3 regions of the Achromobacter sp. 18P8.1.1 genome follow, and region 3 is predicted to be linked to each of the others. Evidence: predicted binding sites of a transcription regulator. Region 3 holds the regulator's gene; each other region holds the start of a gene.
The links. The regulator LexA, encoded in region 3, represses DNA repair genes until DNA is damaged. The targets are predictions, from matches to a motif close to ACTGTATNNNNATACAGT.
Positions count from the first base shown of each region.

Region 1: AC27VE_RS19980 (VRR-NUC domain-containing protein) is a predicted target of LexA. The motif match lies at 1,839-1,856, and genes of this name have one in related genera.
Region 2: AC27VE_RS16990 (PA0069 family radical SAM protein) is a predicted target of LexA. The motif match lies at 7,394-7,411, and genes of this name have one in related genera.

Region 1 covers NZ_JBYOKH010000033.1:488-11,200, forward strand. Annotated here, with positions in the region: gene AC27VE_RS19970 (LysR family transcriptional regulator) at 1-432, opposite strand, end outside; gene AC27VE_RS19975 (MFS transporter) at 571-1,761, shown strand; gene AC27VE_RS19980 (VRR-NUC domain-containing protein) at 1,872-3,515, shown strand; gene AC27VE_RS19985 (ATP-dependent DNA helicase) at 3,512-5,782, shown strand; gene AC27VE_RS19990 (MFS transporter) at 5,787-7,319, opposite strand; gene AC27VE_RS19995 (LysR family transcriptional regulator) at 7,469-8,353, shown strand; gene AC27VE_RS20000 (TetR/AcrR family transcriptional regulator) at 8,429-9,019, shown strand; gene AC27VE_RS20005 (PaaI family thioesterase) at 9,013-9,522, shown strand; gene AC27VE_RS20010 (acetyl-CoA C-acyltransferase) at 9,548-10,713, shown strand, end outside.
Region 2 covers NZ_JBYOKH010000025.1:28,314-39,026, forward strand. Annotated here, with positions in the region: gene AC27VE_RS16950 (NAD(P)H-hydrate epimerase) at 1-34, opposite strand, end outside; gene orn (oligoribonuclease) at 91-636, opposite strand; gene AC27VE_RS16960 (M48 family metallopeptidase) at 697-1,947, shown strand; gene rsgA (ribosome small subunit-dependent GTPase A) at 1,944-2,909, shown strand; gene AC27VE_RS16970 (CoA pyrophosphatase) at 3,012-3,743, opposite strand; gene rplS (50S ribosomal protein L19) at 3,867-4,247, opposite strand; gene AC27VE_RS16980 (EamA family transporter) at 4,552-5,424, shown strand; gene AC27VE_RS16985 (hypothetical protein) at 5,459-5,926, opposite strand; gene AC27VE_RS16990 (PA0069 family radical SAM protein) at 5,986-7,386, opposite strand; gene AC27VE_RS16995 (sulfate adenylyltransferase subunit 1) at 7,600-8,898, opposite strand; gene cysD (sulfate adenylyltransferase subunit CysD) at 8,941-9,849, opposite strand; gene AC27VE_RS17005 (phosphoadenylyl-sulfate reductase) at 9,890-10,648, opposite strand; gene AC27VE_RS17010 (sulfate/molybdate ABC transporter ATP-binding protein) at 10,645-10,713, opposite strand, start outside.
Region 3 covers NZ_JBYOKH010000013.1:6,481-17,193, reverse strand. Annotated here, with positions in the region: gene loiP (metalloprotease LoiP) at 1-179, shown strand, start outside; gene tig (trigger factor) at 345-1,655, shown strand; gene clpP (ATP-dependent Clp endopeptidase proteolytic subunit ClpP) at 1,660-2,313, shown strand; gene clpX (ATP-dependent Clp protease ATP-binding subunit ClpX) at 2,416-3,714, shown strand; gene lon (endopeptidase La) at 3,921-6,371, shown strand; gene lexA (transcriptional repressor LexA) at 6,489-7,139, opposite strand; gene AC27VE_RS10740 (amino acid aminotransferase) at 7,294-8,493, opposite strand; gene uvrB (excinuclease ABC subunit UvrB) at 8,570-10,702, shown strand.

The DNA.
Region 1 (10,713 bases), on a different contig from region 3:
CCCGGTACGGATCACCGCGTCGAAGCCCTCTTCGATCACTTCCACCAACCGATCCGAGCAGTCGATGTCCAGCGCCACGTCGGGATAGCGCCGCTGGAAGGCCGCCAGCTTGGGCATGAACAACGTGCCGACCGAGGGCAGGCTGATGCGCAGCTTGCCCTGAGGGGCGCTTTGCGTTTGCAGGAGTTCGGCTTCGGCCGACTCGACCTCGCAAAGGATACGGCGGCAGCGCTCCAGAAACAGGGCACCTTCCGGCGTCAGGCTGATGGTGCGCGTAGAGCGGTGGAACAGGCGCACCCCCAAGTGTTCTTCCAGCCGTGCGATGGCTTTGCTGACTGCCGAGGCGGAGATCCCCAACTGTTGCCCGACCGCCGTAAAGCTGCGGGATTCGCCCGCGCGTACGAAGACATCAAGAGAACCAAGACTTTCCATTTGAGCCCATCAATTGATGACATTTATGTCACATATCTTGTTCACTGTAGCCTATTTTTCTTTTATTTGTCTCCCGCCACCATGGGTACTAATGCTCGGCAAAGAGCCAGAACGACTTCGATTTGAGGAATTTTGTTTATGAATCAGACAACCGCATCTGCTCGGCACAAGAGCACCGAGCAATTGCCCTTAGGTGGATTGCTTGCCTTGGCAATGGCAGCCTTCATCACGCTTCTGACCGAGATCATGCCGGCCGGATTGCTTTCTTCTATCGCGCAAGGCTTGAACGTCTCTGAAAGCCTCGCGGGTCAGTTCATTACTGCCTACGCGGCGGGCGCGCTGGTCGCAGCCATCCCGGTGACCAGCCTCACACAAGGCATGCGGCGGCGTCCATTGCTATTGACCGCAATCTTTGGTTTTGCGGCGGTCAACCTCGTCACCGCGCTTTCCGATAGCTATGGTGTTTCATTGGTGGCACGCTTTTTCGCCGGCATTTTCGGCGGCATCGTCTGGTCGCTGCTGGCCGGCTATGCGATGCGTATGTCGCCGTTGCATCTCAGTGGTCGGGCAATTGCGATATCCGGTGCCGGCGCGACCATCGCTTTGGTGCTCGGTGTGCCGCTCGGGGCGTTGCTGGGCCGCGCCATCGGCTGGCAAGGCGCGTTTGGTCTGATGAGTGCCCTGGCACTCTTGCTCATAATGTGGATCATTGCCCGCGTCCCCGACTTTCCTGGCCAAACCAAGGCGCAGCGGCAAACGCTTTCCAGTGTGTTTTTGAAAACCGGCATTCGCGCCGTGCTGTTTGTTGTCTTTACCTTCGTTGTTGCCCACAACATTCTCTACATCTATATCGAGCCTCTCCTCGAACCTTCTGGCTTATCTGCGAACGTGGATACAGTCCTGTTCGTCTTCGGACTGGGTTCGATAATCGGCCTGTGGTTCGTGGGTGCAATGGTCGATCGTCGTCTGCAATTTCTTGCCTTGACAAGCATCATGATCTTCGCCGTTGCGTCCCTGTTGCTGGGCCTTTGGGGCGATCTTTCGCAGATGGTCTATCCGTCTGTAGCGGTCTGGGGGCTCGCTGTCGGCGGCTTTGCCACGATCACTCAAACAGCCTTGTCTCGGTTTGCCGGCGAGTCGGTTGACGTGGCGCAATCCATGTACACAACGGGCTGGAACTCCGCGGTGGCCAGCGGCGGCGTTGTTGGCGGAATTTTGCTTAATGGGTCAGGTGTGGCGTCCTTTGCATGGGTCGTTATCGGAATTCTCGCGGTCTCGTTGTTGGGCATCGTCTTCGCCATGAACAGGGCCTTGACGACCAGGAACTGAGATTGCTTGCCGGTCCATCAAAGTGATTGCACATCGAACGCGCAGGCAGGCGCCGGCTGCAGCCGCCTGCTATGATTACTGGATAAAACACCAGTTATCCGGCCTCGCCGATGTTCCCCCCGCACCGTTACTACTACCTTCACAATTTCCAGCGCGCGCTGGCGTGGGTCGCTGACCGCTATGCCGACCTGCTGGATGCCGGCGAACGCCGTTTCCTGGAAGACTTCCAGGCCTTGCCGCAGGCGTCCCAGGCGTTGATGGTTCGCATGCTGATGCGGCGCGGGCCGTGGTTCCGCGCCAGCCGGCTGGTCTATGAGGAAATCGCCAGCACGCAGGATGCCGCGGCGCCGCTGCGGGCGCTGGGGTGGCTGGACGCCGACGCGCCAATGACGTTGGACGAGCTGTTCGCCCTGCATACCAAGCCCGAGCTTAGCCGCCTGTTTGGGGATGCCTCGGTCAAGCCGGCGGCGCGCAAGGCGGACCTGCTGGAGGCCTTGCGGGCGCGGCACGATGCGCCCCAGCCCTATGCGGCTTGGAACCCCGCGGCCGACGAGCCCGTCTGGCGCGTGATGGTGGGCGATCTTTGCGAACGCTTGCGCCTGATGTTCTTCGGCAACCTGTACCAGGACTGGTCGGAATTCGTATTGGCCGACCTGGGCGTGTTCCAGTACGAGGCGGTGCCGTTCGAGGCGTCGTCGCGGGCATTCCAGACGCGGGCGGACGTGGACGGCTATCTGGCCTTGCATGCCTGCCGGGCGGCGCTGGACGAAGGCGCCGAACTGGACGCCTTGCTGCGGGCGGTGGACGATTGCGCCAGCCAGAACCCCTGGCTGGAAAAGCGCCGCGCCAAGGTGCTGCTGCGGATCGGGCAGGCGTGCGAGCGGGCGCAGGACTGGGCGGCGGCGCAACGCGTGTACGCGCGCTGCGCGTACCCCGGCGCGCGGCATCGCCGCATACGCGTGCATGAACGCATGGCGCAGTATGGCGAGGCCTTGGCGCTGGCCTTGCAGGCGCAATCCGCACCCGAAAGCGAAGAGGAAAGCCAGCGCGTGGCGCGGATGCTGCCGCGCCTGTATCGGGGCGCGGGGCAGGGCGCGCCCGCGCGGGTGGCGGCCCCGGCCTTGCTGCGCTCGGATCTGAGCTTGCCGCGGCCGGCCGAGCCGATGCCAGTGGAATTCGTTACCCGGGACCATCTGCATCAAGACGATGCGCCGGTGCACTACGTTGAGAACGCGCTGATCAATTCGCTGTTCGGCCTGCTGTGCTGGCCGGCCGTCTTTGCGCCGCTGCCGGGCGCGTTCTTCCATCCGTTCCAGCGCGCCCCGGCGGACCTGGATGCGCCGGATTTCCACCAGCGCCGTGCGGCTTTGTTCGACGACTGTCTGGGGCAGCTGGACACGCACGCGTATCGCGATGTGATCCTGCAGCGTTATGCGGAAAAATCGGGCGTGCAGTCGCCGTTCGTGTTCTGGGGCGCGTTGTCGGACACGCTGTTGGCGCAAGCGCTGGACTGCCTGCCGGCCGCGCATCTGAAGCTGTATTTCACCCGGCTGCTGCGGGACGTCAAGACCAACCGCTCGGGCTTTCCGGACCTGATCCGTTTCTGGCCGGCAGAGCGCCGCTATGAACTGGTCGAAGTCAAGGGGCCTGGCGACAAGCTGCAGGATAACCAGATCCGTTGGCTGCAGTATTGCGTGTCGCATGGGATGCCGGTTCGCGTCTGCCACGTCAGTTGGCGGGAGGATGCGGCATGAGTTATGCCGTGGCGGTGCGTGCGCTGTGCGAGTTCACCGCGCGGGCGGGCGATCTGGACTTGCGTTTCACGCCGGCGCCGACGGGGCTGGAAGGAATGGCGGGCCACGCGGTGGTGACGGGCCGGCGCGGGCCGGCCTATGAAACCGAAGTGGCGCTGTCCGGCCAACATGAAAACCTGCTGGTGCGGGGGCGGGCCGACGGCTACGACCCTGTGGCCAACCAGCTGGAAGAGGTCAAGACGTATCGCGGCCAGTTGGACAGCGTGCGCGAGAACCACCGCGTGGTGCATTGGGCGCAGGCGCGCGTCTACGGCCATCTGCTGTGCCAGGCCCGTGGGCTGGACCAGGTGCGGGTGGCCCTGGTGTATTTCAATGTGGTCACCGAAGAAGAAACGGTCCTGGTGGAAACGCACGAGGCGTCGGCGCTGGCGGCCTTCTTCCAGGAGCAATGCGGCCGTTTCCTGGCCTGGGCCAAGACCGAGCTAGCCCATCGGCAAGCGCGCGATGCCGCGCTGGAAAAGCTGGCATTTCCGCATGGCGAATTCCGTGCCGGGCAACGCGACCTGGCCGTGGCCGTGTACCGCACGGCGCGCGACGGCCGCTGCCTGATGGCGCAGGCGCCCACCGGTATCGGCAAGACGCTGGGTACGATCTTCCCGCTGCTCAAGGCCAGCCCCGGCACGGGCCTGGACAAGATCTTCTTCCTGGCGGCCAAGGGGTCGGGGCGGGGGCTGGCGGTTCAAGCGCTGGACACCGTCAATGCGCAGCCTGCGGCGCCCGCGCTGCGGGTGCTGGACCTGCAGGCGCGTGACAAGACCTGCGAGCATCCGGATCTGGCCTGCCACGGGGATTCCTGCCCCTTGGCGAAAGGGTTTTACGACCGCTTGCCGCAAGCGCGCGAAGCGGCGTTGCAACACGTCCGGCTGGATGCGCCCACCGTACGCGCGACGGCCCGCGCGCATCAGGTGTGTCCGTACTACCTGTCGCAGGAGCTGATCCGCTGGAGCGACGTGGTGGTGGGCGACTACAACTATTACTACGACGCCACGGCGATGCTGTACGCCATGACGCAGGCCTACCAGTGGAAGGTGGCGGTGCTGGTGGACGAAGCCCACAATCTGGTGGACCGGGCGCGCCGCATGTACACGGGTGAATTGGACCAGGCATCGCTGTCCGCCGCGCGCTATGCCGCGCCCAAGGCGCTGAAAAAGCCGCTGGACGGCCTGCAGCGGTCTTGGAACGCGCTGAACAAGAAGCAGGTTGAACGGTATCAGGCCTATGAGATGGTGGCCCCGGGCGTGCTGACCGCCGTGCAGAAAGCGGTAGGCGCCATCATGGAGCACATGGCCGAGTCGCCGTTGGCGCAAGACGATCCCGTCCTGACGTTCTACTTCGAAGCGCTGCAGTTCATGCGCCTGGCCGAGCAGTTCGGTTCGCACGCGCTCTTTGACGTGACGCTGTCGGACGTGGGCGTGACCAGCGCCAAGACGCGGCCGTCCACCTTGTGCGTGCGCAACGTGATCCCGGCGCCGTATCTGGCGGCGCGCTACGCGGCGGCGCACGCGACGGTGCTGTTTTCCGGCACACTGAGCCCGCAGCAGTTCTACCGCGACACCCTCGGACTGCCCAAGGAAGCGCCCTGGATCGACGTGGCCGCGCCGTTCCAGGCCGAGCAGTTGGCGGTACGGGTGGTGGGCAACGTGTCCACGCGCTATCGCGACCGCGAACGTTCGCTGGCGCCGATCGTCGACTTGATCGCCACCCAGTATGCCGAGCGGCCCGGCAACTATCTGGGGTTTTTAAGCAGCTTCGATTATTTGCGCCAGGTGTCCGACCTGATGCGCGAACGCCATCCCACGGTGCCGATCTGGCTGCAGACGCCGGGCATGGATGAACCCGGCCGCGCCGCGTTCCTGGCCCGCTTCACCGAGACCGGCCAGGGGGTGGGCTTTGCGGTGCTGGGTGGCGCGTTCTCGGAAGGGGTGGACTTGCCAGGCAAGCGGCTGATCGGCGCGTTCATTGCCACGCTGGGCCTGCCGCAAGTGAACCCCGTGAACGAAAACATGAAGCGGGCCATGGACTTGCGCTATGGCGAAGAGAACGGCTACGACTACACCTACCTGTACCCGGGCATGCAGAAAGTGGTGCAGGCGGCCGGCCGGGTGATCCGTACCGAACAGGACGTGGGCACCGTGCACCTGATCGACGACCGCTATCGCCGCGCCAAGGTGCGCGGCCTGTTGCCCAGTTGGTGGCAGGTGGACTGATCCGCTAGGGCGTGACCGTCACGCCATCGCGGGCGGCGTGTGCGCGCCGCCGCCCCAGCAGCGCATGGATGGCCAGCGCGGTCAGCACGGCAATGCCAGCCAAGGCGTGCAGCACGTGGCGGAAGGCCTCGTTATAGCTGTGCTGCAGCAGCTCGGATGCGCCCGGCAACAAGGCCGCCGCTTCGTGCAACTGACCCAGCGCGGCGCGGTTGGCGGCCATCAGGATGGCCTGGCCGTCGGTGCCGGCAGGCAGCCCCGCCGTCAGCGGCATCTGGATCAGCAAGGCCAGCAGCGCGCTGACGACGGCGATGGCAATGCCATCCGCCGATACGCGCACCGTGTTGAAGATGCCGGTGGCCATGCCGACGTTGCGCGGTTCCACCACGCTGACGGCCATCGCGTCCATCAAGCCCCACGGCACGCCGATGCCGATGCCGATCAGACTCATCGGCAACCACAGGCCGGTGGCGCCTGTGGTCATGACGTCCGCCAACCAGACCAGGCCGGCGGCCACCGCCAGCAGGCCCACCGCGGACAGCACGCCCGGGTTGAACCAGCGTGTCAGCAATGCGGCCAGGAACGGCACGACCAGCAACGGTGCGGCCAGACCAATCATCAACTGGCCGGCCGCCAGCGCGCTGTAGCCGTCGATACCGATGAAGCGGCCGGGCAGCACGGCGATCAGCACGATGAAGAGGAACGCGGGCGAAGCCGCCAGTACCTGAACGCCGACGAAGCGCGCGTCGCGGAACAGGCTCAGGTCCAGCATGGACCGGGCGGCGCGGCGCTCGACGTGCACGAACACGCCGGCCAGCAGGGCAGACGTCAATAGCGCGCCGATGACGTGCGCATCCGTCCAGCCCGCTTCGGGCGCCAGCAACATGCCGTAGGTGAACAGGCCCAGCGCGCCGGTGAAGCTGATGGCGCCCGGCCAGTCCAAGCGGCCTTGGGCGGCGCCGACGGTCGGGCGCACGCTGACGGCCACCATGACGGCGCCCAGCACGCCCACGCCGCCCGTCGCCAGGAACACCCATTCCCAACCGGCGGCCTGCACCATCCAACCGGACGCCAGCGGCCCGAACGACAGGCCGATGCCGAAGGTGGTGCCCAGCAAGCTGAACGCACGGGTGCGCGCCACGCCGTGGAACAGCGGGGCCAACGACGACATGGCGGCGGCAAACGCGGCTGCGCCGCCCATGCCCTGCATCAGCCGCATGACGTCGATCCAGCCCGTGGTGGGCAGGTAGGGGATGGCGAACGTGGCGGCGCAGAACCAGGCCAGGCCCAGCAGCCAGACCCGGCGGGGGCCGTACAGGTCGGTCAGGCTGCCCGACACCATGATGACGCTGCCGTACGCGAGGATGTAGCCGTTCAGGATCCAGTTCAGTTCAACCGGCGTGCCGCCCAGCGCCTGGCTGATCGACGGCAGGACCACGGCGGGGCCGGTGAAGCACAGCGGGATGAGCAGGGCTGTCAGGCAGGCAGACAGCAGTTGCAGCCAGCGATGGCGGGAGGGTGGGGATTCGGGAAGGTGCATGAGGACGAGCGGGTCTGAACAAGGGGCGCCGCGCGGCGGGATTGCGGTGCGGCGGCAGAATGACGGCAAGCTTAGGGGCCACTGGATAAAAGAAAAACAGGCTAGGATTCCGAATATTCAGGACAAAAACGTCCGCAATGGGGATGAGGATGGATAGTCTTAGCGGCATCGGCGTATTTGTGCTGGTCGCGGAAACGCGCAGCTTTTCCGAGGCGGGGCGGGTGCTGGGGGTGTCGCCGTCGGCGGTGGGCAAAAGCGTGGCGCGGATGGAAGAGCGCTTGAAAGTGCGTCTGTTCCATCGCAGCACGCGCCACATTGCGCTGACCCCGGAAGGCGAGAAATTCCTGGAGCGTTGCCGCCGCATCCTGTGCGAAGTGGAAGCCGCTGAATTGGAACTTTCCGAAGCGACGGATGCGCCGCACGGCAAGCTGCGGGTGAGCCTGCCGCGCTACAGCGGGCTGTTCGACTCCAGCATCGCCAGCTTCATGCGGCAGTACCCGGCCGTGGAACTGGACCTGGATTTCACGGACCGGATGGTGGATGTGATCGGCGAAGGCTACGACGCCGTGGTCCGCACCGGCGACATGGACGATTCCGGCCTGAAGCGCCGGCGGCTGGGGCCGTTCCGGCGGGTGCTGGCCGCAGCGCCCGACTATTTGCGCCTGCATGGCACGCCTAAGCGCGCGGGCGACCTGCTGCGCCACGCCTGCCTGCATTACCGGTATCCCGCGACGGGCCGGCTTGAAAAATGGCCGCTGAAACAGGGGCCGGACGCGCAATCGCTCGATTTGCCCCTGACGCTGGTCTGCAACAGCGTCGAGATGCGGATATCCCTGGCGGTGGGCGGGCAGGGCATCGTCTGCCTGCCGGATTTCACGATCCGCCGCGAACTGGCTGCGGGCCAGTTGCAGATCGTGATGGAAGACCGCACGCGCGGCAGCGGCACGATGTGGGCGCTGTGGCCCGCCAGCCGCCATGCGTCGCCCAAGCTGCGGGTCTTCATCGACCATCTGGCGCAGCACCTGTTTCCCTGAATCCGGCCGGGCCGCCTTGTAGGATGATGATCATCATATTAATATGATGATCATCATCTAATGGCTGGGCCAGTCATGCGCTACGACAACGGACACAAACGGGAAACGCGGATACGCATTCTGAAGACGGCGGCGGAAGCGGTGCGTGCCGACGGGCCCGACCGGATTGGCGTGGCTGCGGTGATGCGCCAGGCCGGCATGACGCACGGCGGCTTCTACGCCCATTTCAATTCGAAGGACGCGCTGGTCGAGGCCTCGATCGAACACATGTTCGACGAGGCGCTGGCCCGCGCCCAAAGGCGCATGGACGGACGACCGCCCGCCGACGGCCTTGCCGCCTACGTGGACGCCTACCTGTCGACCGCCCATTGCGAGGCGCGCGCCCAGGGCTGCCCGCTGGTGGCGCTGGCGGCTGACCTGCCGCGCCAGTCTGACGCCTGCCGGCAGGCCTACGCCGCCGGGTTGCGCCGACTGGTTCAAGCCCTGGCCGGCCGGCTGGCCGATGCCGGCTACCCCGAACCGGAACCGCTGGCCCGTTCGGTGCTGGCTGAATTGGTTGGCGCGGTTTCCCTGGCCCGTTGCGAGACCGATGCGCAACGGGCGAATGCCATGCTGGCGGACGCCCGCCGGCTCTTGAAGGCCCGCCTGGGCCTGGAGCAATGCTGATGACATCCCAACCGACCCCCCATCGCGAACCCAGCCTGGTCGAGGAGACCGGCGCGGGCCTGGACGGCCTGGCGCAACTGCGCGCGTTGCTGGCCTCCGGCCGCAAGCCCGGCATCATGGTGACGCTGGATTTCGACTTCGTGGAAGTGGAAGCCGGACGTGCGGTATTCGCCGGCACGCCGGGGCCGCAGGCCTACAACCCCATTGGCACGGTGCACGGCGGGTATGCCGCCACGCTGCTGGACTCGGCATGTGGTTGCGCCGCGCATTCCCAACTGACGGCCGAGCAGGCCTACACCACGCTGGAGCTGAAGGTGGCGTATCACAAGGCCATCACGCGCCACAGCGGCCTGCTGCGGGCGGAAGGCCGGGTCTTGTCGATGGGCCAACGCGTGGCCTATGCCGAAGCCAAATTGACGGACGCGCAGGGCCGCCTGCTGGCCTCGGCCACGTCCACCTTGCTCGTGTTCGCGCGGCCGGCCCCGGCCGTCGCCGCAGGTTGAGACGACTCGTTTAAAAGGAACAGCCATGATTGCCGCAGATCCCATTGTCATTGTTGCCGCCGCGCGGACTCCGCTGGGGCGTTTCCTCGGGGGCCTGGCCCCAGTCACCGCCGCCGACTTGGGCGCCGTCGCGATCCGCGCCGCGCTGGAACGCGGCGGCGTGCCGGCTTCCAGCGTGGATGAAGTGCTGATGGGATGCGTGCTGCCCGCTGGCCAGGGACAGGCGCCGGCGCGTCAGGCCATGCGCGCGGCCGGCGTGCCGGATGCGGTGGGTGCCACCACGGTCAACAAAGTGTGCGGGTCCGGCATGAAGGCGGCGATGATTGCGCACGACCAGATCCTGGCCGGCGCGATCGACGTGGCGGTGGCCGGCGGCATGGAGTCCATGAGCAACGCACCGTATCTGCTGAAGAAGGGGCGGGCGGGCTATCGCTTCGGCCATGACCGCGTCTACGACCATCTGGCGCTGGATGGGCTGGAAGACGCCTACGAGGCGGGCCGGCCGATGGGCGACTTTGGGGAAAGCGCCGTGCAGGCCTATGGTTTCACCCGCGCCGACCAGGACGCCTATGCGGCCGAGACGCTGCGGCGCGCGCGGCAGGCGGTGGAGTCCGGCGCGTTCGCGGCCGAGATCGCGCCGGTGGCGGTGCCGGGCAAGGGCGGGGCGCTGATGGTCGACCAGGACGAGAACCCGTTGAAGGTGTCACCCGAGAAAATCCCCACGCTCAAACCCGCCTTCCGCGAAGACGGCACCATTACCGCGGCCAGCGCATCGGCCAACGCGGACGGCGCGGCAGCCCTGGTGCTGACCCGCGAATCGGTCGCGCGCCGCGAAGGCTGGCCGGTGCTGGCCCGCATCCACGGCCATGCGACGCACAGCCAGGAGCCGGCCTGGTACACGACGGCGCCCATCCCGGCCATCCGCAAGCTGCTGGACAGGGCCGGTTGGCAGGTACAGGACGTCGACCTCTTCGAGATCAACGAGGCGTTCGCCGTGGTGGCCATGGCCGCGGCGCAGGACCTGGGCATTGCCCGCGACCGGTTGAACGTCAACGGCGGCGCCTGCGCCCTGGGGCATCCGATCGGCGCGACGGGTGCGCGGCTGATCGTGACCTTGCTGCACGCGTTGCAGGCGCGTGGCCTGCGGCGCGGCGTGGCGGCGTTATGCATCGGCGGGGGCGAGGCCACGGC
Region 2 (10,713 bases), on a different contig from region 3:
CGCGGCGAATCTGGGCAATAGGATAAGACGGCATGGCGAAGGCGCGGCGGATGGGGCTTACCCAGTTTACGCCGCGGCCCTGCCTGCCGCTTACACCTTCAGGAAGTGCTCGCGGTAGTACTTGAGTTCGTCGATGGATTCGTAGATGTCCGCCAGCGCTTCGTGGCGGCTCTTCTTCTCGAAACCCTTGTACACGGCCGGCGCCCAGCGGCGCGCCAATTCCTTCAGCGTGCTGACATCCAGGTTGCGGTAATGGAAGAACTGTTCCAGGCGCGGCATGTAAGCAAACATGAAGCGGCGGTCCTGGCTGATGGTGTTGCCGCACAACGGCGATTTACCGGCCGGCACATGCTGCGCAAGAAACGCCAACAGCGTATCCTCTGCCTGCGCCTCGGACACCGTCGATGCCTTGACCTTGTCGATCAGGCCGCTCTTGCCGTGAGTGGATTTGTTCCAGTTGTCCATGGCGTCAAGCAGGCTGTCGGGCTGGTGGATCACCAGCACGGGGCCTTCGGCCACGACCGTCAGATCAGGCTCCGTCACCACGACGGCCACCTCGATGATGCGTTCTTTCTCAGGTTCCAGGCCCGTCATTTCCATGTCGAGCCAAACCAGGCGATTTTCGTTCACAGCCATATAATTTGCCTATAAAACGCGCGATTTTCGCACATCCTTCTTGAGCCGACCGCTTCGCCCATGTTCACATTGCTGTTCGTTGCTTTCCTGCTGACCGATATTGCCGTGCGCCTGTGGCTGGCCACACGCCAGATCCGCCACGTCATTCGCAACCGCGACCAGGTGCCTGCGGAATTCTCCCACCGGATCGGGCTGTCCAGCCACCAGCGCGCGGCGGATTACACGGTGGCGCGGGTCAAGCTGGGGATGCTGGAACGCACCTACGACGCGATCCTGCTGGTGTGCCTGACGCTGATGGGCGGCCTGCAGTTCATCGACCTGATGATAGGCCAGCTTACCAGCAACGACTTCCTGCGCCAGATGTTGCTGCTGGTCGCCGTGGCGTTGCTGCTGGGCGTGCTGGGGTTACCGTTCACGCTATGGCGGCAATTCAAGCTTGAGGCGCGCTTCGGGTTCAACCGCATGACGCCCGAGCTCTTCATCGCCGATGCCGCCAAGGGCCTGCTGGTAGCCGCCGTGCTGGGCTTGCCGCTGGCCGCCGCCGTGCTGTGGCTGATGGGGAGCGCGGGCGCCTACTGGTGGATCTGGGCGTGGGCGCTTTGGACCGTGTTCAACCTGGCGCTCCTGATCATCTACCCGATGTTCGTCGCGCCGCTGTTCAACAAGTTCACCCCGCTGTCCGACCCGGACCTGGCAGGACGCATCCAGCGCCTGGCGCAACGTTGCGGCTTTTCGCTCAATGGCCTGTTCGTGATGGACGGTTCGCGCCGCTCTGCCCACGGCAACGCCTATTTCACGGGCTTTGGCCGGTCGCGCCGCATCGTGTTCTTCGACACCTTGCTGGCCCGCTTGAACGGCGATGAGATCGAAGCCGTGCTGGCCCATGAACTGGGCCACTTCGCCAAACGCCACATCATCAAGCGCATCATTTTCAGTTTCGCCATGGCATTGGGCTTTTTTGCCATCCTGGGATGGGTCGCCCAACAGCCCTGGTTCTATGTGGACCTGGGCGTCATGCCGCAACTGGGCGGACGCAACGATGCCATGGCGTTGCTGCTGTTCTTCCTGGTCATTCCCGTTTTCACTTTCATGTTTACGCCGCTGGCCAGCTGGTACTCGCGCCGTGACGAATTCGAAGCCGACCGCTATGCGGCCGAGCAGAGTTCGCCGGAACGCCTGGTCTCCGCGCTGGTCAAACTCTACGACGACAACGCCGCTACGCTGACCCCCGACCCCGTGCACTCCGCCTTCTACGACAGCCATCCCCCCGCCGCCGAGCGCATCCGCCACCTGATGGCGGGCGCCGCATGAACGCCCGCAACAACAGCAGCAAGAAGCCTCCCAACCAAGCGCCGGCGGGCGCCCCGGCCGCCGCGGTCGGGCTCGAGGGCCGCATCATCGCGGCGCACGGGCGTCACTACACCGTGGAACTGGCCGATGGTTCGACCCGCAAGTGCTTCCCTCGCGGCAAGAAAGCCGGCGCCGCCGTGGGCGACCGCGTGCAGATCACGCCGCAGGGCAACGATGAAGGCGCCATCGACACCATCCTGCCGCGCAGCAACCTGCTGTACCGCTCGGATGACATGCGCTCCAAGCAATTCGCGTCCAACGTGGACCAGTTGCTGATCGTGATCGCCGTGCGCCCGACCTTCTCGGACGACCTCACCGGCCGGGCGCTTGCGGGCGCCTGGAGCGCAGGCATCTCGCCGCTCATCATCCTGAACAAGACCGACCTGGTCGATGAATTGCCCGCCGCGCGTGCACGCCTCGCGCCCATTGCAGCGCTCGGCGTGCCCGTCATCGAACTGAGCGCACTGGAGCCCGAAAAGGTCCATACCCTGCTGGCGCCGCACCTGGCCGGCCGCACCAACCTGCTGCTGGGTCAAAGCGGCATGGGCAAATCCACGCTGCTCAATGCGTTGATCCCCACCGCCGGCGCCGCCACGCGAGAACACTCCACCGCGCTGGACATGGGCAAGCACACCACGACCAGCACGCGGCTGTATCACCTGCCGGCGCCGGGCGGCGACCTGATCGACTCTCCGGGATTCCAGGCATTCGGCTTGCAGCATCTGACCCGCGAGGACATCATCCGCGGCTTCCCGGAGTTCACGCAGCCCATCGAAGCCTGCCGCTTCTACAACTGCACGCACCGGCAGGAGCCGGGCTGCGGCGTGCTGGCAGCATTACAGGCAGGCCAGATCAATCCGCTGCGCTATGCGCTGTACGAACGTATCCTGGAAGAGAACCTGGCCGGGCAGCAGCGTTACTGACCGCCGGCACAAGATCTGCCTGCATGAAAAACGGCCCCGATGAGGGGCCGTTCTTATTGGGCGTGCGGTGGGCGCCGGGTGGCCCGGTAAAGATAGGCGCGGTCAGCGCGGCTGCAATCCGTTGCGCACCAGGTGATAGAGGTTGCGCAGCATGCCGGCAGTCGCGCCCCAGATGAAATGGTCGCCGTACGGCATGCCGTAGTAATTGCGCACCCGCCCGTCGTCCAGCCGCGCTTCGTACAGGCGGTGATTGGCGGGGTCCATCAGGAAGGACAGCGGCACCTCGAACACTTCCGCCACTTCGAACGCATCGGGCGCCAGGTCGAAACCCGGGCGCACCAGCGACACCACCGGAATGATCGAAAAACCCGTCGCCGTCAAGTACGGCGGCATGCTGCCCAGCACTTCCACATGGTTGGCAGGCAGGCCCGTTTCCTCCTGCGCCTCGCGCAGGGCGGCGGCCACCGGTGTCGAATCGCTGGTTTCGATGCGTCCGCCGGGAAAGCTGATCTGGCCGGCATGGTCATGCAGATGCGCGGCGCGCTGGGTCAGCATGATGTGCACGCCGTTGTCGCGAGTGACCAGCGGAATCAACACGGCGGCGGGCACAGGCGTGCCTTCGCGGCCGGGATAGCGCAGGTCATTGTCACGCGAAAGCTCCAGCGTCCAGGTGGACGGCTGGCTGAGCGTGCCCCGCAAAGAATCCGGGGTCAGCAGGCTGGCGGGCACGGCCGGCAAGGACTCATTGGCCACCACCCACGGTTGCGTCGCGGGGTCGAAACCGGGACGTGCGAGCGGCCTTCTGGGCCGCGCGGAATACGAGGAATCAGACATTCGGCTTTGCAAAAAGAAAAAGGCACCCTCGCAGGTGCCTTTTTAACCCGGAAACCTGTGCCGGACGGAAACGCTGGATGGCGCGGACGTCCGACACTGGTAGGGCCGTGTGCCGATAAGCGATCAAGCCGCCGGGGCTTGCTTGCTGACCAGCTTTTCCTTGATACGCGCCGACTTGCCCGAGCGGTTGCGCAGGTAGTACAGCTTGGCGCGGCGCACGTCGCCGCGGCGCTTGACTTCGATGCCGGCGATTTGCGGCGAGTACAGCTGGAACGTACGTTCCACGGCTTCACCCGACGAAATCTTGCGCACGGTGAACGCGGAGTTCAGGCCGCGGTTGCGCTTGGCGATGACAACGCCTTCGAAAGCCTGCACGCGCTTGCGGGTGCCTTCAACGACGTTCACGCTCACGATGACGGTGTCACCAGGAGCAAATTCAGGCTTGGCTTGGCCGCCGGTCAGACGGGCAATTTCTTCCTGTTCCAGGATAGCGATAAGGTTCATTAGAACTCCTAGATCATCATGTCTTTGCGGACTAAAACTTTTGCCGTTCGATGTTGTTCACGTGAAGCTGGCCATCGGGGCGCGCCACTGGGGCAAACCGCGGGGCTGACTACGCGTGTGTATTGCCGGCAACCCGAAGGGTCAACGCACAATACTCGTACCGCAAGCAGAGGATGAGATTTGGCAAACCAATGATTCTACACCAAAAATTCGCCGGAGCGTCTAGTAGAATGGCGACCTTCCGGTGGCTTTGCTGTACCCTTGCCATTTCTGTAACAAACACGTCATCTGACGCTGTTCCCACATGTCGTATTCGTCCCTGTTATTGGTCGTCCTGGCGGCGATGGCCCACGCAACGTGGAATCTGCTTGCCAAGCGTGCGGCCATGGTGGGCGCCCCGTTCGTCTTCGCGTACGGGCTCTGCGCTTCGGTGCTGTATGCGCCCTGGGTGATCTGGGTGCTGATGCACGACGGCATGACCTGGACCTGGCCCGTCGTGGCCGCCATCCTGACGTCCAGCTTGTTGCATCTGGGCTACAGCCTGTGCCTGCAGCGCGGTTATCAGGTGGCCGACCTGTCTGTGGTGTACCCCATTGCCCGCGGCACCGGGCCCCTGCTTTCCACCACCGGCGCCTTCTTGCTGCTGGGCGAACCCGCCACCAGCACCGGCATCATCGGCATGCTGTGCGTGGTGATCGGCGTGCTGCTGATCGCGACGCAGGGCCGGCTGGCCATCTTCAAGCAGGCGCAGGCCTGGGTGGGGGTGCGCTGGGGCGTGGTGATCGGCCTGTTCATCGCGGCCTATACCGTGGTGGACGCCTACGGCGTCAAGGTGTTGCTGATCAGCCCGGTGCTGTTCGACTGGTTTACCTGTGTGACCCGCACGGTCATGATGACCCCCCACATGGCGGCCCGGCGCGCTCAGGCCTGGGAATCCATGCGTGGGCACTGGCATCTGGCGCTGGCCGTGGGCCTGCTGTCGCCGCTGGGATACATCCTGGTGCTCTACGCCTTGCGCAACGGCGCGCCGCTAAGCCTGGTGGCCCCTGCACGCGAAATGTCCATGATGCTGGGCACCTTGGCCGGCATGTTCCTGCTGCGCGAAAAGGTGGGTCCCGGCCGTCTTGCCGGTTGCCTGTCCATCTTGGCGGGCGTCATTCTGCTGGGTTCCAGCTAGACCGTCCCGGCCATTCGGCACGGGTTCTAGCCGCTTAGAACCCCGCGGCCGCCCCCAGCCACATCAGGCCGGGGATGATTGCGCCCCAAGCCAACACCATCACCACATCAATCACCATGGCCTTCATGGTGACCTGGGACGTCACGGGTTCGACCGTGGCGTTGCCCAGGCTGCGCTCGCGCACGGCGGGCACAGCAGGCACGCTGGTCACCACCGGTGCCATCGGAGCAGCGGGGCGAACCGTCGGCGCCGACACCGGCAGCACCGCCGCCTGGCCCGCGGCGCCTTCGTCCACCGGCGCCGGCGGGAACGGCCACCGGGCCGGCATGGAGCCCGGGCGCACTCGGTGACGCGGTTCGGCATCCGCCGACGACGTGGCCCAGGGCATGGCCAGGCCCGCCAACTTGGCGCAAACCGCACGGGCGCGATGCGCGCTGCGACGCAGCGGGTTCAGCGAGACGGCAAGCTCGTCCGACAAGACGGAAATATCAGCGGTGTTCATAGGAACTCCTTGGAGAAACGATTCCATGCCGCGGCGAGCACCGCGGTATCGACCGGCGATCAATCGAACAATGACAACTGGCCCGCGGCCATTGCGCGCAGTTGGCGCGCACCGCGGCCCACTGCGCCGCTGACCGCCGGCAACCCATCAGAAAAGGGGACCCCTGAAGACGCTTGCGCGCCAACCGGGGATTGAAAATCGGAAGAGGACGCTGCGGACGCACCCGATGGGACCGATGCGGCCGATGCGGCCGCGGCGAACAGCGACGGCGTCGCATTCGGGGCCAGAGGCGGCTGGAAACGGTCGCAGTCCAGGGCAAGCCGATGGCGGTTCAGCCCGAGCTTTCGGGTAGCCACGGCGAACCGTTGGCGCAGCAGATCGGCCCAGATACCGGTGCCGCGCATGCGGGAGCCGAAATTCGGGTCGTTGCGGCGGCCATTGCGCAGGTCTTCAATGCGGTGCAGCACGCGCTGGGCGCGGTCGGGGAAATGGGCGTTCAGCCAGTCCTCGAACAGGGTCTTGACCTCCCACGGCAGGCGCAAGACGGTATAGCTGGCGTAATCCGCGCCGGCCGCCTTGGACTCCTGGAGGATGTGTTCCATGGATTCGTCGTTGATGAACGGGATGACCGGCGCCACCAGCACGCCCACCGGCACGCCGGCCTCGGTCAGGGTGCGCACGGTCTCCAGCCGGCGCCAAGGCGCGGCGGCGCGGGGTTCCAGCGTGCGGGCCATGCCGGCGTCGAGAGACGTGATGCTCATGTAGACCACCACGAGCTTCTGTTCGGCCAGCGCGGCCAGCAAGTCCACGTCGCGGGCGACCAACGCGTTCTTTGTAACGATGGTGAGGGGATGCCGGGTTTCCAGCATCAGTTCGAGCAAGCCGCGCGTCAGCCGCCATTCGCGTTCGATGGGCTGGTAGGCGTCTGTGGCAGAACCGATGTTGATGGGCGACGGCTTGTAACCGGGGCGGCTGAGCTCAGCCCGCAATGCCTGCACGGCATTGGCCTTGGCTACCAGCCGGGTTTCGAAGTCCAGCCCGGGGGACATCCCCAGGTAGGAATGCGTGGGCCGGGCGTAGCAGTACACGCAGCCATGTTCGCAGCCCCGGTATGGGTTGACGGCCACATCAAACGGAATATCGGGCGAATCATTGCGCGACAGCATCTTGCGCGCTTCTTCGGCCGTAACCGTGGTTTTGGGGGCGGCAGGCGCAAGACGTGAATCCGGCAGGATCGGAATGACCCGTGCGGCGGACGATGCATCGGAAGGAAATTCGGGGACGGACTCTACGAAATCCGCCGGCAGACCGGACGCGGACCAGCCGTCATCGACCTGCACGCGGTCATCGCGCTGAAAGCGATGCCGAACATTAGTAACCGCACCCCGACCGCGCAAGGCGGCGGGGGCGGCAGCCGGGGACCCAGAACCGGCGGGAAAAGAATGATCGGTGCGTGCCATAAAAACTACTGTACAAAAACACAGTGGTTTTGACAAGCACCAAAAGCCTTTTCGTAAGACAGCCCCACTTTACCGCAAGACGCGGGCCTCGTCTGAACAAATCGATTTCATCAGGCGATATGGCCCGGAGAGCCGCGGCAGAATTGGATTTGGAAGAAAAACAACAGCAAAATCCGGGCTGAAAATCCGTTGTTTTCCAGCCCGTTCAAGCTTTCAGCGCAACATGCCCGCCGCCGCGGTCTGATGCGTGGCCTCATCGATCAGGATGAAGGCTCCCGTGGCCGGCACATCGGCATAGCGATCGACCGCCAACGCCTCGCGCGTGGTGAATGTCACGCGTCCGATGTCGTTCATGCGCAAGGTGCCTTCGGTGTTCTCGACCTCCTGCAATTCGTGGATGTCGCGATGCGAGAGCACCGCGCGGATCTTCGCCGACGTCAATCGCGTACCGGACTTCAGCAGGTACTTGCGCGCGGGATTCAACGCCTGCGCATCCAGCCAGCACAGCTCGGCTTCGAACTCGCGCGCCACTTGCGCGGGCGCAGCCGTGTGCACGATCACATCGCCGCGAGACACGTCCACGTCGCGGTCCAGCACCAGCGTCACCGAGTCTCCGGCCACCGCTTCCTCCTGCACGCGATCGAAGACGCGCACTTCGCGCACCACCGCCGTCACGCCCGACGGTTGCACGGTGACCGCATCGCCCGGACGCACCACGCCGCTGGCCACGCGACCCGCATAGCCGCGGAAATCATCCTTGCGGTCGCCATCGTGGCGCGCCACCCACTGCACGGGAAAGCGCAACGGCAGCGCGCGACCATCACTGGCCAGGTCCAGCGATTCCAGCAGCGCCAAGAGGGGCTGGCCTTCGTACCACGGCGTCTTCGGCGACAGCGTGACGACGTTGTCGCCGTTCAACGCCGACAGCGGCAGCGCATCGAAATGCGCGAAGCCCAGCTTGCCGGCCAGATCGGCATAGGCATCGCGGATGCGCTCGAACACAGCGCGGTCCCAGTCCACCAGATCCATCTTGTTGACCGCCACCACGATGTGCCGGATGCCCAGCAGGCGCGCGATGGTGCTGTGCCGCTTGGTCTGGGCCAGCAACTTGCCGTCGGCGGCGCGCGTCGCGTCGATCAGGATGACGGCGACGTCGGCCGTCGAGGCCCCCGTGACCATGTTGCGCGTGTACTGCTCGTGCCCTGGCGCGTCGGCAATGATGAATTTGCGCGTCGGCGTGGAGAAGTAGCGATAGGCCACGTCGATGGTGATGCCCTGCTCCCGCTCGGCTTCCAGCCCGTCGGTCAGCAACGAGAAATCTATGCCGTCGCCCGCCACGCGCTTATGCTTGGCGCGCGAGATCGCGTCCAGTTGGTCGGCGAACACGCCCTTGCTGTCATACAGCAGGCGGCCGATCAGCGTGGACTTGCCGTCGTCGACGGAGCCCGCCGTGATCAGGCGCAGCACGCCGTTGCCGGCGCCGGAAAGAAAAGAGTCATTCAGTGCGTTCATGTGTGTTCCCCTGCCGCCGGCCGAAGCCGGCGGTTACTGCATTCAGAAATAACCTTCCTTCTTGCGGCGCTCCATCGAGGCCTCGGAAGTCTGGTCGTCCATGCGCGTGGCGCCGCGCTCGGTGATGTCGGTCACCGCCGTCTCGGCAATGATGGCGACGGTGTCGGCGGCGTCGGAGGCCACCGGGCACGTGCACGAGATGTCGCCCACGGTGCGGAACCGCACCGGCAGGCGCTCGACCTGCTCGCCTTCCTGCGGCGGCGTCAGGCGCGTGACCGGCACCAGCAGCCCCTTGCGGCGCACCACCTCGCGCTCATGGCTGAAATAGATCGACGGCAGCGCCAGTTGTTCGCGCTGGATGTACTGCCAGACGTCCAGCTCGGTCCAGTTCGAAATCGGGAAGACGCGCATGTTCTCGCCGCGGTGCACGCGGGTGTTGAACAGGTTCCACAGCTCCGGCCGTTGCGCCTTGGGGTCCCATTGGCCGAATTCGTCACGGAACGAAAAGATGCGTTCCTTGGCGCGCGCCTTTTCCTCATCGCGCCGTGCGCCGCCGATGCAGGCGTCGAATCCGAACTCCTCGATGGCCTCCAGCAGCGTCACCGCCTGGGCCGCATTGCGCGAATCGGTTTCGCGGCGCAGCACCACGCTGCCGCGCTTGATGGAGTCTTCGACGCTGCGCACGATCAGCTTCTCGCCCAGTTCAGCGGCGCGCTGATCGCGGAAGGCGATCACTTCGTCGAAGTTATGTCCCGTATCGATGTGCATGAGCGGGAACGGAAAGCGTCCGGGGCGGAAGGCCTTTTCGGCCAGGCGCAGCAGCACCACAGAGTCCTTGCCGCCCGAAAACAGCAACACGGGGTTTTCGCTTTCGGCGGCGACCTCGCGCAAGATGAATATCGCTTCCGATTCCAGCCAATCCAGGTGGCTGCGTTGGATCACAGCAGACATAGGTATTCCCCTAAAACAGATTTTGAATTCATGGCCGGCCTCAGTCGCCGCGCGCCACGACACTGATGACTCGGTTGCCCGCATGCAGGCCGCATTCCTTGGAGTCCGACGACTCCCACCACCAGCGCCCCGCCCGCAGGTCTTCGCCCGGACGGATCGCGCGCGTACAGGGTTCGCACCCGATCGACGGATAGCCCTGGTCGTGCAAGGGGTTGTACGGGATGTCCAGCGCGCGGATGACGGCCCACACCTCTTCCTCGCTCCACTCGGCCAGCGGGTTGAACTTGTAGAGGCCGAAGGTGGCGTCCTGCTCTTCCAGCGGCAGTTCGCCGCGCGTCGTGGACTGCTGGCGGCGTTGGCCGGTAATCCACGCGCCACGCCCGGCCAGCGCGCGCTTGAGCGGCTCGACCTTGCGGATCTGGCAACAGGCTTTACGCAGTTCGACGCTTTCGTAGAAGGCATACGCACCGTGCGCCGCCACGTGCGCATCCACCGCGGCCGCAATGGGCCGGTACACGGTGACGCTGCGCCCGTAGCGCGCCTGCACCGCATCCAGCACGCCGAGCGTTTCAGCATGCAGCCGGCCCGTATCCAGCGTGAACACTTCCAGGTCCAGGCCCGAGTCGTAGATGGCGTGCGTCAGCACCATGTCTTCGGCCGCCAGCGAGGACGCGAGCGCCGCATCGGGGTAGCGGCGCTGGACTTGCGCCAGGCGCTCGGTCAGCTCGCGCCAGCGCCGGGCCAGCCCGGCATCCAGGTCGGCGGCAATGTCGGAAGAGCGGTTGGAAATCACGGTCATGGCTGCACCGCGAAGATGCGCGCGCGACGCGGGCGGGCCAACAAGGCCTCGCCGTCGCGCAGGTC
Region 3 (10,713 bases):
CCGCGGATGACTATTCGTTCGACCAGCTGCAGGCCAAGAAGCTCAACACCCGTGGTCTGGTGACGGCATTTCAGAAGCTGGCCGAGCTGGATGGCGGCAAGAGCGATATGATGAGCTCGCACCCGTCCTCGGCCAAGCGCGCTCAGCACATCGAAGATCGCATCGCCAAGGCCAAATAAAGGCGTCGAAAAGACGTTCTCCCTCCCTTTTCGGGCGGAAAACGGGGCGCGAGCATCCGGGCAAATCCGGGGCTCGCGCCCCTTTGCGTCAGGGATCCGGAAGTTTCCGGTAAAATGCCGCGTTTATCCGCCCGTAATCTCATCTCTCGGAAAATAGGTCTTTTAATGCAGCCTGTGGTTGAAACCCTCTCCGGCCTGGAGCGCCGTGTTGATCTGGCCGTCTCGGTGGCCGACGTCGAAAAGGAAGTCCAGGCGCAATTGAAGCGCGTGGCTCGCACCGCCAAGGTCCCCGGCTTCCGCCCGGGTAAAGCTCCGCTCGCCATGCTCGAGCGCAGCCATGGCCCCAGCATCCGCTACGACGTGATCAATAGCCAAGTTGGCCGTGCGTTCGAACAAGCCATCGACGGCGCCAAGCTGCGCGTCGCTGGTGCCCCGAACCTGGAACCCAAGACTGAAGGCGTCACCGACGACACGCTGGCGTTCACCGCCACGTTCGAGGTCTACCCCGAAGTCGTCGTGCCGGACCTGTCGTCCCTGGCCGTCACCCGTTTTGACACCGCCGTCACCGACGCCGAAGTCCAACAGACCCTGGACGTCCTGCGCAAGCAGCGCGCCACGTTCGAAGCCCGTGAAGGCCGCGCCTCGCAAGACGGCGACCGCGTCACGCTGGACTTCGCCGGCACCATCGACGGCGTGCCGTTCGAAGGTGGCAAGGCCGAAGACTTCCCGTTCGTGCTCGGCCAAGGCCGCATGCTGCCGGAATTCGAAGAAGCCGCCCGCGGCCTGAAGGCTGGCGAAACCAAGGTCTTCGAACTGAAGTTCCCTGACGACTACCAAGGCGTGGAAGTCGCCGGCAAGACCGCCGAATTCACCATCACCGTCAAGGAAGTGGCTGAAGGCGTCCTGCCCGAACTGAACGGCGAATTCGCCAAGTCGCTCGGCCAGGCCGAAGGCGACATCGAAAAGCTGAAGGCCGACATCCGCAGCAACATCGAGCGCGAAGTCAAGGTCCGTTCGGCTGGCCGTACCAAGTCCAGCGTCATGGACGCCCTGGTCGAAGCCGGCAAGTTCGATGTGCCGAAGTCGCTGATCGACAACGACGTGCAAGGCCGTGTTGCCGCTGCCCGCGAAGAGCTCAAGCAGCGCGGCATCCCGAACGCCGAGTCCGTGCCGATCCCGGCTGAAGCCTTCTCGACCGAATCCGAACGCCGCGTCCGTCTGGGCCTGCTGGTGTCGGAACTGGTCAAGCAAGCCCAGCTGCAAGCCAAGCCCGAGCAAGTTCGCGCGCGCATTGAAGAATTCGCCGAGAACTACGAACAACCCGCTCAGGTTGTCAGCTATTACCTGGCTGACCGCCAGCGTCGTGCTGAAATCGAGGCTATCGTGCTGGAAGACAACGTTGTCGCGCACGTGCTGGAAAAGGCCAAGGTCACCGAAGAAAAGGTGCCTTTCGATCAGTTGATGGGGATGGCGTAACACTATGCAGAGATTCACCGATTTCTATGCGGCAATGAATGGCGGGTCTTCGGTGACCCCCACCGGCCTGGGCTACATTCCCATGGTTATCGAGCAGTCGGGGCGCGGCGAGCGCGCCTACGACATCTATTCGCGTCTGCTCCGCGAACGGCTCATTTTCCTGGTGGGTCCGGTCAATGACGCAACGGCCAACCTGGTTGTGGCGCAGTTGCTGTTCCTGGAATCGGAGAATCCTGACAAGGACATTTCCCTGTACATCAACTCGCCCGGCGGGTCGGTGTATGCGGGAATGGCCATTTTTGACACCATGCAGTTCATCAAGCCGGACGTATCGACCCTGTGCACCGGCCTGGCGGCCAGCATGGGCGCGTTCCTCCTGGCGGCTGGCAAGAAGGGCAAGCGTTTCACGCTGCCCAACTCGCGGATCATGATCCATCAGCCGTCGGGCGGCGCCCAGGGCCAAGCGTCCGACATCCAGATCCAGGCTCGCGAGATCCTGGACCTGCGTGAACGCCTGAACCGGATCCTGGCCGAGAACACCGGCCAGTCGATGGAGCGTATCGGCCTGGACACGGAACGTGACAACTTCATGTCCGCCGAAGATGCGGTATCGTATGGACTGGTGGACAAGGTGATGACCTCCCGTTCGGAAGGCTGACTTCCCGGTTGATCCAAACCCGCTGCCATCAAGTTTGAGTAAGCGCATGCGCTGGACCCTTTATCCGGTCTGGCGCATCTTTACCTGAGATACGAAACAAATATGCCTGAAAAAAAGGGATCGGCAGACGCAAAAGTGCTGCATTGCTCGTTTTGCAATAAAAGCCAGCATGAAGTCCGCAAGCTGATCGCGGGTCCGTCGGTGTTCATCTGCGATGAATGCATAGACCTGTGCAACGACATCATCCGCGAGGAAGCGCAAGCGACCGCGCGCGCGGCGATTCGTTCCGAACTGCCTACTCCGGCCGAAATCAAGACCTTCCTGGATCAGTACGTGATTGGGCAGAACTCGCCCAAGCGCATGCTGGCCGTAGCGGTCTACAACCATTACAAGCGCATTCGTCACGGCGAGATCAAGGGTGACGAAGTCGAGCTCTCCAAGAGCAACATCATGCTGATCGGCCCCACCGGGTCGGGCAAGACGCTCCTGGCGCAGACGCTGGCGCGCATGCTGAATGTGCCTTTCGTCATGGCTGACGCCACCACGCTGACCGAAGCCGGTTACGTGGGCGAAGACGTCGAGAACATCATTCAGAAGTTGCTGCAGAACTGCAACTACGAAGTCGAGAAGGCGCAACGCGCCATTATCTACATCGACGAAATCGACAAGATTTCCCGCAAGTCCGACAACCCGTCCATCACCCGCGACGTCTCGGGCGAGGGCGTGCAGCAGGCCTTGCTCAAGCTGATCGAAGGCACGGTTGCCTCGGTGCCCCCGCAGGGCGGCCGCAAGCACCCCAACCAGGACTTCGTCCAGGTCGACACGACGAACATCCTGTTCATCGTCGGCGGCGCTTTCGACGGGCTGGAAAAGGTCATCCGCGATCGCACCGAGAAATCGGGCATCGGTTTCTCGGCGTCCGTACGCGCCAAGTCGGAACGCGGCGTGGGCGAACTGTTCTCGGAAGTCGAACCCGAAGATCTGATCAAGTTCGGCCTGATCCCTGAACTGGTTGGCCGCCTGCCTGTCGTCGCCACGCTGGACGAGCTGGACGAAGCGGCCCTGGTGCAGATCCTGACCGAGCCCAAGAACGCCTTGCTCAAGCAATTCCAGAAGCTGTTCGCGATGGAAGGCGCCGAGCTGGACCTGCGGCCAGCCGCATTGAAGGCCATTGCCCGTAAGGCGCTCAAGCGCAAGACCGGCGCCCGTGGCCTGCGCTCGATCATCGAGCAGACGCTGCTGGACACCATGTACGAGTTGCCGTCCCAAGGCAACGTCAAGCGTGTCGTGGTGGACGAGAACGCCATTGAAGGTGAAGGCAAGCCCCTGCTGATCTACGCCGACGAAGCCGGCGAAACGGAAAAGCCGGACCGCGGAGAAGTCCGCGACGCCGCAGCCTGATATTTCAACAAAACCCGTTCCTGTAACGGGTTTTTTTCCTTCCTGGCGGCCCGCAGGGGCATTTTTTTTTGCCTTTTGTTTATCGGACCGCCGGGATCTTGAATTTTCGGCTATTGTTCCCATAACAGACGTAACTGACGTGGATAGCTCGGGGTATACCCGGGCCTCCTGTCCCCGATACGCCGAGTCATACCGAGGAACCTCCTATGTCTGCCAGCCAGACCCTGCCTTCCGACCCGATCGACCTGCCCCTGCTCCCACTTCGCGATGTCGTGGTGTTCCCGCACATGGTCATCCCGCTGTTCGTCGGCCGTCCGCGCTCTATTCGCGCGCTCGAGGTTGCGATGGAAGCGGGCAAAAGCATCATGCTCGTGGCCCAAAAGTCCGCCGGCAAAGATGACCCCACCCCCGAAGACGTCTACGAGATTGGTTGCGTAGCCGGCATCCTGCAAATGCTCAAGCTGCCCGACGGCACCGTCAAGGTGCTGGTCGAAGGTACCCAGCGTGCCCGCATCAACAGCATTGAAGACGCCGATTCGCACTTCACCTGCCAGGTGACGCCGATCGAGCCGGACGCCATGCAAGGCTCCGAGACCGAGGCGTTGCGCCGCGCGATCGTTGCCCAGTTCGAACAATACGTAAAGCTCAACAAGAAGATCCCCCCGGAGATCCTGACCTCGTTGGCTGGCATCGATGATGCCGGTCGCCTGGCCGACACGATCGCCGCGCATCTTCCGCTGAAGCTCGAGCAGAAACAGAAGATGCTCGAGATCGTCGGCACGTCCGAGCGCCTTGAAGGTCTGCTTACCCAGCTCGAAACCGAAATCGACATCCTCCAGGTCGAGAAGCGGATTCGCGGCCGCGTGAAGAAGCAGATGGAAAAGAGCCAGCGCGACTACTACCTGAATGAGCAGGTCAAGGCCATTCAGAAGGAGTTGGGCGAAGGCGAAGAGGGCGCGGACATCGAAGAGCTTGAAAAGAAGATCATCGCTGCCCACATGCCCAAAGAGGCGCGCAAGAAGGCCGATGCCGAGCTCAAGAAGCTCAAGCTCATGTCGCCCATGTCGGCCGAAGCCACCGTGGTGCGCAACTACATCGATACGCTCATCAACCTCCCCTGGAGGAAGAAGAGCAAGATCAACAACTCGATCGCCAATGCCGAGACGGTGCTGGACAACGACCACTACGGTCTGGAAAAGGTCAAGGAACGCATCCTCGAGTATCTTGCCGTGCAACAGCGCGTGGACAAGGTGAAGGCCCCGATCCTGTGCCTGGTTGGACCTCCGGGCGTGGGTAAGACCTCCCTGGGCCAATCCATCGCCAAGGCGACGAACCGCAAGTTCGTGCGCATGGCCTTGGGCGGCGTTCGCGACGAGGCCGAGATTCGTGGCCACCGCCGGACGTACATCGGCTCCATGCCGGGCAAGATCGTTCAGAACATGTCGAAGGTCGGCGTGCGCAATCCGCTGTTCCTGCTTGATGAAATCGACAAGCTGGGCATGGATTTCCGTGGCGACCCCTCGTCGGCGCTGCTCGAAGTGCTGGATCCGGAACAGAACCACACGTTCCAGGACCACTACATCGAAGTCGACTTCGACCTGTCGGACGTCATGTTCGTGGCCACCAGCAACACGCTGAACATTCCGCCGGCGCTGCTCGACCGTATGGAAGTGATCCGCCTGTCCGGTTACACGGAAGAGGAAAAGATCCATATCGGCCGCGACCATCTGCTGCCCAAGCTGATGAAGAACAACGGCGTGAAGGACAGCGAGCTGACGGTGGACGATTCCGCGCTGCGCGACATCGTGCGCTACTACACCCGCGAAGCCGGTGTGCGTGCGCTCGAACGCGAAGTGGGCAAGATCTGCCGCAAGGTCATCAAGCAATTGCTGACCCAGACCGATCGCGCCAAGGCCGAAGGCAAGACCTTTGAGGTCAAGCCGGTCAATGTCACGGGTGAAAACCTGAGCGACTACCTGGGCGTGCGCCGCTACACCTTCGGCATGGCCGAAAAGGAAAACCAGATCGGTCAGGTGACCGGCCTGGCGTGGACGGAAGTCGGTGGCGACCTGCTGACGATCGAAGTCGCGGACATGCCCGGCAAGGGCGTCATCCAGCGCACGGGTTCGCTCGGCGATGTGATGAAGGAGTCGGTCGAGGCGGCTCGTACGGTGGTGCGCTCGCGTGCCCGCCGTCTGGGGTTTGCTGACAGCGTCTTCGAGAAGCACGACATGCACGTGCACGTGCCGGAAGGCGCGACCCCCAAGGACGGTCCGTCCGCGGGTATCGCGATCACGACCGCCATGGTTTCGGCTTTGTCGCGCATCCCGGTGCGTGCCGATGTTGCCATGACCGGCGAGATCACGCTGCGCGGCGAAGTGCTGCCGATCGGCGGCCTGAAGGAAAAGCTGCTGGCTGCGCACCGCGGCGGCATCAAGACGGTCTTGATCCCGGAAGAAAACGTCAAGGACTTGGCGGAGATCCCGGACAACGTCAAGAACCACCTTGAGATCGTGCCGGTCCGTTGGATCGACAAGGTGCTGGAACTGGCCCTGGAACGCCTGCCTGAGCCGCTGGCTGAGGAAGAAGCGGTAAAGGAGCCCCTGGTGGCCAAGCCGGCTGAGCCGGGTTCGACCGATCCGGTGCTCAAGCACTGATCACGACCCCAAGGGCGCCTTCGAAAGAGGGCGCCCAATGAAAAACCCCGCTGCGGCGGGGTTTTTCTTTTGCGCCAAGGGCGCGTTGGCGCCAGAGGCTTTGAAGAAGATCGCGGGCTAGTGCAGCGCGTGCGTGCGGATCAGGCCAACCGCAATGCCTTCCAGTGCGAATTCCTGGTCGGCTTCCACCACGATGGTCTGGAAGTCCGGGTTTTCGGGCAGAAGCTCGATATGCCCGTTGGTGCGCTGCAGGCGCTTGACGGTGACGTCGTCGCCCAGGCGGGCCACGACGATCTGGCCGTTGCGGGCTTCAGAGGCCTTCTTCACGGCCAGCAGATCCCCTTCGAGGATGCCGGCGTCACGCATGCTCATGCCGCGCACCTTCAACAGGTAGTCGGGCGCTTGCGCGAACAGGTGGGGGTCGACGCCCACTTCGCGTTCGACGTGTTCAGCGGCAAGAATGGGGCTGCCGGCGGCGACGCGGCCCACCAGCGGCAGCAGCAGCTGCGCCAGCGAGGGTATGGGCAGGGAAGCCTGCGAAGAGGCGGAGGCGCCGTCCTTCAGGCGGATGCCCCGCGAGGCGCCGGCGGTAAGCTCGATGGCGCCCTTGCGGGCCAATGCCTTGAGATGGTCTTCCGCCGCGTTGGGCGAACGGAAACCCAGGGCCTGGGCGATTTCGGCACGCGTCGGCGGGAAGCCGGTGCGCGTGACGGTTTGCCGGATGAGGTCCAGGATTTGTTGCTGGCGATCTGTAAGTTTGCTGGCCATGGCGATGATCCGGTGCGAGCGGACTGTACATATATACAGCGCCATTCTGGGGGACGTAGCGCAAAAAAGCAAGCCAGTCCAGGGCCCCTTTAGCAAAACGGAGCCCGAAGGCTCCGCTTTTTCAGCAATCAGGCCAGATGGCCCAAGCTCTGGGTTACAGCACGGCGGCGATGCCGGCGGCAACCTTGTCGATGTTGCCGCTGTTCAGGGCGGCGACGCAGATGCGGCCGCTGGAAACGGCGTAGACGCCGTGCTCTTCACGCAGGCGATCCACTTGCGCGGCGGTCAGGCCCGAATAAGAGAACATGCCGCGTTGCTGCAGGACGAAGCTGAAGTCCTGCTTGCCGCCGTGTTCCTTGATCTTCTCGACCAGTTGCTTGCGCATCAGGCGGATGCGGTCGCGCATGCCGGCCAGTTCTTCTTCCCACATGGCGAAGAGTTCCGGCGTGTTCAGCACCGTCGACACCACCGTGCCGCCATGGGTGGGCGGGTTGGAGTAGTTGGTGCGGATGACGCGCTTCAGCTGGCTCAGCACGCGGGTGGCTTCTTCCTTGCTGCCAGCCACGACCGTCAGTGCGCCCACGCGTTCGCCGTACAGCGAGAACGACTTCGAGAACGACGAGCTGATGAACATGGTCATGTCCAGGTCGGCGAACAGGCGCACGACCGAGGCATCTTCCGTCAAGCCTTCGCCAAAGCCCTGGTAGGCGATGTCGAGGAACGGGACCAGATTGTTTTCCTTCACGACGGCGGCGATCTGCTTCCACTGGTCGGCGGTGGGGTCCACGCCGGTCGGGTTATGGCAGCACGCGTGCAGCACGACGACGGTCTTGGCCGGTGCGGCCTTCAGGTCCGCCAGCATGGCGTCGAAATTCAGGCCGCGGGTGCCGGCGTCGTAGTACGAGTAGGTGCCGACTTCGAAGCCGGCGCGCTCGAACAGGGCACGGTGGTTTTCCCAGCTGGGGTTGCTGATCAGGACCTTGGAGGTCGGCAGCAACTGGCGCAGGAAGTCGGCGCCGATCTTCAGCGCGCCCGTGCCGCCCAGAGCCTGGGTGGTCAGAACGCGGCCGGCGGCGGCCAACGGGGATTCTTTGCCCAGCAGCAGCGCTTGAGCGCCCTGGTTGTAGCCGGCGATGCCTTCGATCGGCAGGTAGCCGCGTGCGGCGGCGGCCTCGATGCGGGCGGTTTCGGCTTTGCGTACGGCGCCCAGCAGGGGGATCCGTCCCTGATCGTCGTAGTACACGCCCACGCCCAGGTTGACTTTACCGGGACGCGTATCCGCGTTGAATTGTTCGTTCAGACCAAGAATGGGGTCGCGCGGCGCGAGTTCGACGGAATCGAAAAGGTTGCTCATGGGACTCTGATGAGGATGGGTGGACGCAGTACGGTGTGCTGTGGATAATGGGGGGTTTACCCTGGAACAGTCTAGCATGCCCAAGAGCCCAATAGACCCGAGCAGCGCGGGAGATCTGAATGATGATCTCGCTGCGGATCTGACGGCGGCGTCGGCATCGGCTGCGTCCGTGCCGGGGCTGGAAGTGAAGCCCGGATTCGTCGAGTATCCGGACAGCCCGTTTCAGCTTTATCAGCCTTATCCTCCTGCAGGCGACCAGCCCGCGGCCATCGACGGCCTGACGCAGGGGGTCGAAGATGGCCTCATGTTCCAGACGTTGCTGGGCGTGACGGGATCGGGCAAGACCTACACCATGGCCAACGTGATCGCCCGGATGGGGCGGCCCGCATTGGTACTGGCCCCCAATAAGACGCTGGCGGCGCAGCTTTACGCTGAAATGCGGGAGTTCTTCCCCAAGAACGCCGTCGAGTATTTCGTCTCTTACTACGATTACTACCAGCCCGAGGCCTACGTGCCCACGCGCGACCTGTTCATTGAAAAGGATTCGTCCATCAATGAACACATCGAGCAGATGCGGTTGTCGGCCACCAAGAGCCTCTTGGAGCGTCGGGACACAATCATCGTGGGCACGGTGTCGTGCATCTACGGTATTGGTAACCCGGGCGACTATCACGCGATGGTCCTGATCCTGCGCAGCGGGGACCAGATTTCCCGCCGCGAGATCCTGGCCCGCCTGGTGGCGATGCAATACACGCGCAACGACGCGGAATTCACCCGGGGCGTCTTCCGGGTGCGTGGCGAGACCATTGACATCTTTCCGGCGGAAAGCGCCGAACTCGCGCTGCGCCTGACGCTGTTCGACGACGAGATCGAAAGCCTGGAGCTCTTCGACCCGCTGACCGGCCGCATCCGCCAGAAGTTGCCGCGGTTCACCGTCTACCCCGGCTCGCACTATGTGACCCCGCGCGACACCGTCCTGCGCGCCATCGAGACCATCAAGGAAGAACTGCGCGAACGCGTCAAGCGCTTCGTCGACGACGGTCATCTGGTTGAGGCGCAACGGCTGGAGCAACGCACCCGGTTCGACCTGGAGATGCTGCAGGAGCTGGGTTTCTGCAAGGGCATCGAAAACTACTCGCGGCACCTGTCCGGCGCGGCGCCGGGGGATCCTCCGCCCACGCTGATCGATTACCTGCCGTCGGACGCGTTGATGTTCATCGACGAAAGCCACGTCACCATCGGGCAGCTGAGCGGCATGTACCGCGGCGACCGCTCGCGCAAGGAAACCCTGGTGCAGTACGGCTTTCGCCTGCCATCGGCGCTGGATAACCGGCCGCTCAAGCTCGAGGAGTTCGAAACGCGGATGCGCCAGTGCGTTTTCGTGTCGGCCACGCCGGCCGCCTACGAGAAAGAGCACGCGGACAACGTGGTCGAGCAGGTGGTGCGGCCCACGGGGCTCGTCGATCCCTTGGTTGAGGTGTTGCCGGCCCGCACCCAGGTGGACGACCTGCTGGGCCAGATCAAGGCGCGCGTGTCGCTGGGCGAGCGTGTGCTGGTCACTACCCTGACCAAGCGCATGGCGGAAGACCTGACGGACTTCCTGAGCGAGCACGGGGTGAAGGTGCGCTATCTGCACTCCGACATCGACACGGTGGAACGCGTGGAAATCCTGCGCGACCTGCGCCTGGGCACGTTCGACGTGCTGGTGGGGATCAACCTGCTGCGTGAAGGGCTGGACATCCCCGAAGTGTCGCTGGTGGCCATCCTGGATGCGGACAAGGAAGGTTTCCTGCGTTCCGAGCGCAGCCTGATCCAGACCATTGGCCGCGCGGCGCGCAATCTGAACGGCCACGCCATCCTGTACGCCGACCGCATTACGGATTCGATGCAGCGCGCAATGGAGGAAACCAGCCGTCGCCGCGCCAAGCAGTTGCAATTCAACATCGACAACGGCATTACGGCCCGCGGGGTGCAGAAGGCGGTGCGCGAACTGATCGACGGTATCGTCGCCCCGGTTCAGCACGATGCGCTGGAAGCCGCCGTGCCGGCGGAATTCCTGAAGGACGAAAAGGCCCTGGCGCGCGAACTCAAGCGCCTGGAAAAGCTGATGATGGACCATGCCCGGAACCTGGAGTTCGAGCAGGCCGCTGCCGCCCGCGATGCCTTGACGGCCTTGAAGCAACGGGTGCTCCTGGATGGGGCGGTGTAGCAAAGCACGTA